2 regions of the Nocardia sp. CNS-044 genome follow, and region 1 is predicted to be linked to the other one. Evidence: riboswitches for the same ligand, from Rfam matches in the RefSeq annotation. Region 1 holds a riboswitch; the other holds the start of a gene.
The links. Region 1 has a riboswitch for S-adenosylmethionine ahead of T333_RS04890 (aminotransferase class V-fold PLP-dependent enzyme). Riboswitches for the same ligand answer to the same signal wherever they lie in the genome.

Region 2: linked by a shared signal. The riboswitch ahead of T333_RS07785 (bifunctional o-acetylhomoserine/o-acetylserine sulfhydrylase) and the one ahead of T333_RS04890 (aminotransferase class V-fold PLP-dependent enzyme) in region 1 are both predicted to bind S-adenosylmethionine.

Annotation. Positions count from the first base shown of each region.
Region 1 is NZ_JCANSX010000005.1:856,385-861,111, forward strand. It holds gene T333_RS04880 (Pls/PosA family non-ribosomal peptide synthetase) at 1-1,253, opposite strand, end outside; gene T333_RS04885 (LysE family translocator) at 1,476-2,105, opposite strand; SAM riboswitch class IV at 2,206-2,319, shown strand; gene T333_RS04890 (aminotransferase class V-fold PLP-dependent enzyme) at 2,366-3,685, shown strand; gene T333_RS04895 (Uma2 family endonuclease) at 3,835-4,434, shown strand; gene T333_RS04900 (flavin reductase family protein) at 4,441-4,727, opposite strand, start outside.
Region 2 is NZ_JCANSX010000005.1:1,563,240-1,567,966, reverse strand. It holds gene T333_RS07795 (MFS transporter) at 1-589, opposite strand, end outside; gene T333_RS07790 (TetR/AcrR family transcriptional regulator) at 728-1,537, shown strand; SAM riboswitch class IV at 1,590-1,700, shown strand; gene T333_RS07785 (bifunctional o-acetylhomoserine/o-acetylserine sulfhydrylase) at 1,786-3,114, shown strand; gene metX (homoserine O-acetyltransferase MetX) at 3,111-4,256, shown strand; gene T333_RS07775 (DUF3017 domain-containing protein) at 4,308-4,553, opposite strand.

The sequences.
Region 1 (4,727 bases):
TCGGCGCGGCCGAGGAAGACGAGCCCGGCGCTCTCGTTGCGGACCAGATCGCCGCTGCGATAGGCGCGTTCCCAGCCGAGCCCGGGCAGTGGAGCGTACTTCTCGGCGTCCTTGGCCGGATCGAGGTAGCGGCCGAGTCCGACGCCGCCGATGACGAGTTCGCCCGATTCGCCCTCGCCGACCGGGTTGCCCTGCGCGTCGACCACGGCCAGATCCCAGCCGTCCAAAGGCAATCCGATGCGAATCGGCGGCTCCCCGGTGAGCAGGGCCGCGCACGCCACAACGGTGGCCTCGGTGGGGCCGTAGGTGTTCCACAGCTCGCGTCCCGAATCCTCGTCCCCAGCAAGGCGTTCGGCGAGTTCGGGCGGCACGGCCTCGCCGCCGAAGATCAGCAGCCGGACCGGTTCCAGCGCCTCGGCGGGCCAGGTCGCGGCCAGCGTCGGCACCGTCGAGACGATGCTGATCTCGCGGCGGACCAGCCAGGGGCCGAGGTCCGCGCCGGTGCGCACCAGCGCACGCGGCGCGGGCACCAGGCAGGCGCCGTGCCGCCAGGCCAACCACATCTCCTCGCAGGAGGCGTCGAAGGCGACCGAGAGACCGGCGAGGACACGGTCACCGGGGCCGATGGGCGCGTCCCGCAGGAACAGTCGCGCCTCGGCGTCGACGAAGGCGGCGGCGTTGCGGTGGGTGACCGCGACGCCCTTCGGGGTGCCGGTGGAGCCGGAGGTGAAGATGATCCAGGCGTCGTCGTCGGGTGCGGGGAACGTGTGGTCCGTGTCCTCACCGGCCGTGAGAGAGGTTGGGGCGGTGGATGTTACGACGGCACGGATGCCCTCGACGGTGACGACGGCGCTCACCCGCGCCTCACCGAAGACCAGCCGGGCCCGCTCGTCGGGATCGTCGGCGTCGACCGGGACGTACGCGGCGCCCGCCCACAGCACGGCGAGGATCGTGACGTACAGATCGCCGCTGCCGGAGGGCATTCGGACGCCGACCCGGTCGCCAGCGCGGACTCCGGCCTCGACCAGCTCGGCCGCTCGTGCCTCGACCGCGGTGAGCAGCTCGCGGTATGTGATCAGAATCTCGCCGTCATCGATGGCGTGCGCGTCCGGATGGGCTCGCGCGGTGGCGGTCAGGATGTCGACGAGGGTGCGCGGCGGAGGCGCCGCAGCGCCGCGTAGCAGGGGGTCGGACAACGACTGCCCGGTCGTCGGGCTAGTGCCCACCGCGGTGTCGACCTGCGGCTGGAGCATCACGTCCGGCCCACCTCTCATAGACCTGCCTTGCGTTTCCCGATGGTTGTTTCACATGAGGGTTACCGATTGGCAAACGCCACGGTGACCAACTGACCACGGTACCCGCGGTACCAGCGATATCTCCGGGACTGCGGTGTGACGTCGATCGGCGAGCCGAGGCGGGTGGATGGGGCCGTCAGGCGCACTTCCGCATTCGCTCCGTTTGGGCGGCGGCGCCTATCAGGTCGCCGAGGCCGCGGTACCCAAACCCAGCGCGGTGAGAATCCCGGCGCTCGCCTGCTCGAGCCGATCGCGGACCCTCGGGCTGCGCAGAAACGCCACCGCGCGGGCGGCGAGCAGGGCGAGCAGGATCATCTCGACGGCGGCGACGGTGCATTCGATCGCGCCGAGCGCGAGGGTGTTCAGGAAGGTGACCTCGGTCAGGAACTGGGGAAGCACGGCGAGGTAGAACAGGCCGACCTTCGGGTTGAACAGACACGAGACGACGCCCGCCGTGAACGCCGAGCGAACCGAGGGCGCTTTCCCGCTGCCGGAATGGAACTCGGCATCGGCCTGGGACCGCCGCTTGCGCAACTCGATGAGCGTACGAATTCCCAGGTACACCAAATAGATTCCGCCGACGATCTTCAGCGCGCGATACGCGGTCGCGGATTGCTCCAGCAGCGCGGCGACGCCAGCGGCCACCACCACCGCCCACACCAAGCCGCCGAGCGCCGAGCCCACCGCCGCGGCGATGCCGGGACGGGCGTCCACGATCGAAAAGCGCAGCACCAGAAACGAATCCGGCCCCGGCGTCAGGGAGAGCAGGACGCACAGTCCGACGAAGCTGAGCAGCAGCGAGGGCGTCACCCAACGAGTGCAGCGCAGTTCCCGCGGCGGCGCAACCGACTTTCGGCCGCGCGAATCCAGAGGTTGACAGAGCCGCGTGCGGTCTGCCAATCTCGGGACAGGTCACGAGTACCAGCGCTAAGCCCCGGCTAGCTGGTCGGCAACCCTCCTCCGCGGTGGGGTGCTCCGGGTGACGACCGGGCCGCCGTCCGACCGGGCGCGGCAAGCGCGGACTCGACGAATCCCTCGATCGCGAGTCCCAGAGCCGACGGGATTACGTGATGACCGCTGTTGTGGACCAGACCTGTGCCGCCTTCGCCCGCGTTTCGGGTGACGATCTGCCGGTGCCGCTCGTGCAGGGCGGAACCCGCACCTACGCCAACTTCGACTACGCCGCGAGCGCGCCGGCGCTGGCCCAGGTCACCGACCGGATCCAGCGGCTGCTGCCGTACTACGCCAGCGTGCACCGCGGCGCGGGCTACGCCTCGCGCATCTCCACCGAGTGCTACGAGGCCGCGCGCGGTTCGGTCGCCCGTTTCCTCGACGCCGCCGACGACCAGGTGGTGGTGTTCACCCGCAACACCACCGATTCGCTGAACCTGCTGGCGTCCTGCGTGCCGGGCGACACCGTGGTGCTCGACATCGAGCATCACGCCAATTTCCTGCCGTGGACGCGGCACGGACGCCGCGTGGTGCGCGCCGCCGACACCGTCGCCGAGACCATCCGGTTGCTGGTGGCGGAGCTGTGCAGCAAGCCCGCCGCACTGCTCGCGGTGACGGGGGCGTCGAATGTCACCGGGGAGGTGCTGCCGTTGGAGCGGCTCGCCGACATCGCGCACCAATGCGGGGCGCGCATTCTGGTCGACGCGGCCCAGCTCGCTCCGCACCGGCGAATCAGCCTGCGGGAGAGCGGGATCGACTACCTCGCCTTCTCGGGTCACAAGCTGTACGCGCCGTTCGGTGCGGGTGTGCTTGTCGGCCGCCGCGACTGGCTGGATCGGGCCGAGCCCTATCTCGCGGGCGGCGGTGCGGTGCGCGCGGTGAGCACCGAGCGCGCCGAATGGGCGCCCGCGCCGCAGCGGCACGAGGCGGGGTCGCCGAACGTGCTGGGCGCGGCCGCGATCGCCGCCGCCTGTGACGCGCTCGCCGCCATCGATCCCGTGGGGTTGGCCGCGCACGAACGCCTGCTCGCCGACCGCCTGCGCGAGGGACTGTGTGCCATCCCGGGCGTCGAGACGCTGCGCATCTGGTCCGACAGTCCCGATTCCGTCGGCATCGTGGCGTTCACCGTCGCGGGCTTCGCGCCCGGCCACGTCGCCGCCTACCTCTCCGCCGAACACGCCATCGGTGTGCGCGACGGCCGCTTCTGCGCCCACCCGCTGCTCGCCCGCCTCGGCCTCGACGGCGCACTGCGCGCCAGCATCGGCCTCGGCACCACCTCCGCCGACATCGACCGCCTCGTCGACGCCGTCGCCACCCTGGTCCACCGCGGCCCCTCCTGGAACTACGCCGAAACCGACGGCCTCTGGAACCCCACCCCCGAAACCCGCCCCTTCACCGCCGACCCGTCCACCGGCGCCACCCCCTGCCTGATCGCGTAGGACGCCACCGCGCGGTAACCGCCATTGGACCGCGCACGGCCGAAGCGACCGAGTGCGCCAGGATGTCGCGGCGCGGTTTCCGGGGCCGGTTGGGGGCGGTGGCGGCGGGATACTATCGGCGAGACCGTTCCTGACTTGGAGGTGGACCGATGAGCATTCTGCCTGCGTGGGCGACCGATCCAGGGGCGCTGCTCATCACCGAGGCCGGCTACGACGCCCTGCCGGAGGACGTGCAACGGCAGATCGAGGTGGTCGACGGTCACGTCATCTTCTGCCGCAGCGGCAGTTTTCAGCACAACAACGTCGCCAGGCGGCTGGCCAACGCGCTGGAACAGGCGCGCCCGGCCGAGCCGTGCACCGGTGTCGTCACCGACTTCGAGATGCACTATGTCAAGGGCAGGCCGGGCAGTCCCGGGTTCTCCTTCCGCAGGCCCGACGTGGTGCTGCATCGGTGCGTCGAGGAGGATCGGAAGCTCACCACGGCAGACGCGCTGCTGGTCGTTGAGGTCGTCTCACCGGGATCGGAGTACACCGACACCGTCGACAAGCGGGCGGAGTACGCGCACGAGGGCATCCCGATTTACCTTGTGGTGCACCTCGACGCCGACCGCCGCGTCAAGATCGTTCAGGAGTACCGCTTGGACTGGGCGAGCCGGACCTATCGGCTCGCTGAAACCCATCAGGACGCGCTGCGGTTGACCGGCCCGTTCCCGATGGAGGTCGCGTTCAAGGAGCTGGACGGCTCCTGAACTCGCTCAGCCCTCCAGGGAGGACGGGCGGTGGTAGCGGCCGTTGTAGTACAACAGCGGTGCGGCGGCCGGCTTTTCGTCGGTGTTGTCGTGGACGCGGGTGACCAGGCCGACGACGAACGTGTGGTCGCCGATGGGGATGAGTTGCTGGACGACGGCGCGGACCCAGATGGGGGTGCCGTGCAGGACGGGTTCGCCGGTGTCCAGCGTGGTCCACAGGGAGCGGTCGGTGAAGCGTTCCTCGGCGGAGCGGGAGAAGCGCTTGGCGATGTGCTGCTGGTGTTCGCCCAGGA
Region 2 (4,727 bases), 710 kb from region 1:
CGAACGCGAGCGCGCCGACGAACGCGAGGATCGCGATGGGGGTGTTGACCAGCAGGGTCCACCGCCAGGACGCGTATTCGGTGAGCGCGCCACCCGCGATCAGGCCGATCGCGGCGCCGCCCGCGGAGATGCCCGCGAACACGGCGAAGGCGCGGGCCCGTTCTTTCGCCTCGGTGAACGTCACCGAGACCAGCGCGAGCGCGGCGGGTGCGAGCAGCGCGGCGAAGGCGCCTTGCAAGCCGCGACCCGCGAAGAGCTGGGCGCCGTTCTGCGCCAGACCCGCGAGCGCCGAGGCGGCCGCGAAGCCGACGAGGCCGACCAGGAAGATCCGGCGCCGGCCGAGGTAGTCGGCAAGGCGGCCGCCGAGCAGCAGCAGGCCGCCGAAGATCAGCGTGTAGGCGGTGAGGGCCCACTGCTTGTCGCCCTCGCTGATGCCGAGGTCACGCTGCGCGAACGGCAGCGCGATAGTCACGATGGTCGCGTCGAGGACCACCATCAGCTGGGCCAGCCCGATCACGCCGAGCGCCAGCCAGCGGGCCGAGTCGCGCCGGTCACCCGGCGCGTGCACCGCTGTCGATATCTCGCTCACCTTGTCTCCTCGTCGTCCGGAAGTGCGCGTGCGAGCAATCCTGTCACTGTCCGACATTTGGCGTCAATAGAAAAATGTCGCAATCAGACATTTGCCATGTTGCGACAGTTGAGCGAGTGTCTGGGTTACAGTGGGGAGATGCTCGACTCATCGACGCCGGTGGGCACGAACGCGGCCGAGGACGCCGCCGCGACCGGGAACAGCACAGCGCGGGCGACGTCGGGCGGCCTCGCGTCCACGGAACGGGAAGGCGTGGTGTCCACGACGCGAGAAAACGCCGCGTCCACGACGCGAGACAACACAGCACCTCTCGGCCTGCGCGAGCGCAAGAAGCAGCAGACGAGGCAGCGCATCATGAACATCGCGCTCGAGCTGTGCGACAAGCAGGGCTTCGACGCGACGACGGTCGAGCAGATCGCGAACGCGGCCGACGTCTCGCCGCGCACCGTCAACCGGTATTTCGAGACGAAGGAGGACATCGTCCTCGCGCCGGTCCTCGACTTCGGTCAAATGGTTGCCGACAAGTTGCGAGAAGAGCCGCGCGGCGGCAACGAGCTGCGCGCGCTGTGCAACGCCTACCTCCAGGTGATCGATGACGCGGCGACGGAGAACTCGGCGGTGTCGTTCTGCAGGTTCCAGCAGATGCAGCGGATCGCGCGCGACAGCCCCTCGGTCAACAGCCGCGCGCTGGAGTTCGCCGACAGCAAGTCCGCTGCCATCACCGCGGTGCTCGCCGACCGTCTCGGCACCACCCAAGGCGCGCTCAGCGTGCGGTTGATCGTCTCTACCTGGCAGATGCTGTGTCACCTCGCGATGGACGTGCACAGCGAGCTGATCATGGACTGCGATCCGCAGATCGCGGTGCGCGCGGCGCGGGCGACGCTGCTCGACGCGTACGCGGAGTTCATGCGGGTCTGCACGGAACCGCCGACGGAATCGGCGGAGTGAGATCGGCTACGAATTTCGGCCATTGGCCGCCCGCCAGCTACCATGTCCGTCAGGTCATGAGTGCCAGCGCCAAGCCCCGGCTCGCTGGACGGCAACCCTCCAGCAGCGGTGGGGTGCTCCGGGTGATGACCGGGCCCTCGAAGGTCGAGGGCAAGCGCGCTGTCAGGAGGTTCCCGGAAATGTGTTGTCCTGGATAGACCGCATCACCGATCTCGTTAGTCCGGCGAACAACTCTTGTGGAGCATGATATGACCGACCCCGTCGCGGCCGAGTTCGATCCTGCCCGTTGGTCCTTCGAGACCAAGCAGGTGCATGCGGGCCAAGCCCCCGATCCGAGCACCGGCGCCCGCGCCCTGCCGATCTACCAGACCACCTCCTACGCCTTCCGCGACACCGACCACGCGGCGGCGCTGTTCGGTCTCGCCGAGCCGGGCAATATCTACACCCGCATCATGAACCCGACCCAGGACGTGGTCGAGCAGCGCATCGCCGCCCTGGAAGGCGGCGTCGCCGCACTGCTGCTCGCCTCCGGGCAGGCCGCGGAGACGTACGCGATCCTGAACCTGGCTTCCGCAGGCGACCACATCGTGTCCAGCCCGCACCTGTACGGCGGCACCTACAACCTCTTCCATTACTCGCTGCCCAAGCTCGGCATCGAGGTCTCGTTCGTCGAGGACCCGGACGATCTCGAACAGTGGCGCGCCGCGATCCGGCCCAATACCAAGGCGTTCTTCGGCGAGACCATCGCCAATCCCAGCAGTGCCGTGTTCGACATCCCCGGCATCGCCGAGGTCGCGCACGCCGCCGGGATCCCGCTGATCGTGGACAACACTGTCGCGACCCCTTACCTGATCCAGCCGCTGGCGCACGGCGCCGACATCGTGGTGCACTCGGCCACCAAGTACCTGGGCGGGCACGGCACGGCCATCGCGGGCGCGATCGTCGACGGCGGAAAGTTCGACTGGACCGTCCGCGATGACAGGGGCGAGCCGCGTTTCCCCGGCTTCACCACCCCGGACCCCAGCTATCACGGCGCGGTCTTCGCCGATCTCGGCGCGCCCGCCTACGCGCTGAAGGCCCGCGTGCAGCTGCTCCGCGATCTCGGCGCGGCAGTCTCGCCGTTCAACGCGTTCCTCATCGCGCAGGGCATCGAGACGCTGAGCCTGCGCGTCGAGCGCCACGTCGCCAACGCGCAGGCGGTCGCCGAATTCCTGGCCGAGCATCCGGCGGTCGAATCGGTGCACTACGCGGGACTGCCCAGCTCGCCTTGGCACGAGCGGGCCAAGCGGCTCGCGCCGAAGGGGACCGGCGCGATCGTCTCGTTCGAGCTGCGCGGCGGTGTCGACGCGGGCAAGAAGTTCGTGGACGCGTTGGTCCTGCACAGCCACGTGGCCAACATCGGGGATGTGCGTTCTCTGGTGATCCATCCGGCATCGACGACGCACTCCCAGCTGACACCCGAGCAACAGCTCGCCTCCGGCGTCACCCCGGGACTGGTCCGCCTCGCCGTGGGCATCGAGGGAATCGACGACATTCTGGCCGATCTGCGCGCCGGATTCACGGCGGCGACGACGTGACCGTGAGCACCGAGCAGAGCATCGAGTCCGGCGTCGGCCTGCTGCCGCCGCCGGACGGCAGGCCCGGCGTCATCGCCATCGGGGACGTGCGGCTGGAAAGCGGCGCGGTGATTCCGAATGTCCATCTCGCCGTGCAGCGGTGGGGCGAACTCTCCCCCACCCTGGACAATGTGGTGCTCGTCGAGCACGCTCTGACCGGTGACTCGCACGTCGTCGGCACGCCGGACGACGTCCACGCGCAGCCCGGCTGGTGGGAGGGCATGGTCGGGCCCGGCGCGCCGGTGGACACCGACGAATGGTGTGTGATCGCGACCAACGTGCTCGGCGGCTGTAAGGGCAGCACCGGGCCGTCGTCGCTCGCGCCGGACGGCAAGCCGTGGGGCTCGCGTTTCCCGGAGATCTCGATCCGCGATCAGGTGAGCGCCGAGGCCGCCCTGCTGGATCTGCTCGGCATCGAGCGGCTCGCCGCGGTCGTCGGCGGATCGATGGGCGGCATGCGGGTGCTGGAGTGGATGATCGGCGCGCCCGAAAGGGTGGCCGCGGCGCTGGTCCTGGCCGTCGGCGCGCGCGCCACCGCCGACCAGATCGGCACCCAGACCACCCAGATCGCCGCCATCAAGGCCGATCCGGACTGGCAGGGCGGCGACTACCACGACACCGATCGCGCGCCGATGACCGGCATGGGCATCGCGCGCCGCATCGCGCACCTCACCTACCGCACCGAGGGCGAACTCGACCACCGCTTCGAGAACCACGCGCAGGGCTCGGAGGATCCGCGGCGTGGCGGGCGCTACGCGGTGCAGAGCTACCTGGACCACCAGGCCGAAAAGCTGTGCAAGCGTTTCGATCCCGCCACCTATGTGTTGCTCACCGAGGCGATGAACCGACACGACGTCGGGCGCGGACGGGGCGGTATCGAGGCCGCGCTCGCCGCGACGCCGGTGCCCTGCGTGGTCGGCGGCGTGGACTCCGACCGGCTCTATCCGCTGCGCACGCAGCAGGAACTGGCCGATGCGCTACCCGGCTGCGCCCGGCTGGAAGTGGTGCACTCGCGCGACGGGCACGACGGGTTTCTGACCGAGGCGGCAGCGGTCTCCAAGTTGCTCATCGAGACCATGCGGTTGGCGCGCGAGAACCGGTAGTCGCGGTTCGCCGGACACCGCGTCGGAGCGCTCGGAAGGGAGGCTACGGCCTCAGCCGACACCGAGCGTGTTGATGGTCGCCGCCAAGAAGACGATGGCGGAGCCGAGCAAACTCAGCGCGCCCACGTCGAACGGCTTGCTACGCACCGCGAGCAGCCCCACCCGCGCGGTCGGCAGGCACAGCCGGAAGGCCGCCGCCAACAACGTCGCCCCACCGAAGAACAGGGCACCGCGCCGCCACCGATCCGAAGCGACGAACACCACCGCGACCAAGACGACCAGCGCGACGACCACCATCGGCAGATGACTGCGCACGAACTGCGCGGCACGACTACCGCCTGCGTGTCGTCCGCCGGACGCGTCGAGATCGGTCACGGCACCGATTCTTGCAGACGCACCCTCGCCACCCCTGCCCCCACCACCCGCTCCCGTCGATGCAGAGCCGCGCCCGCCACCGGCTCATGCAGTGAA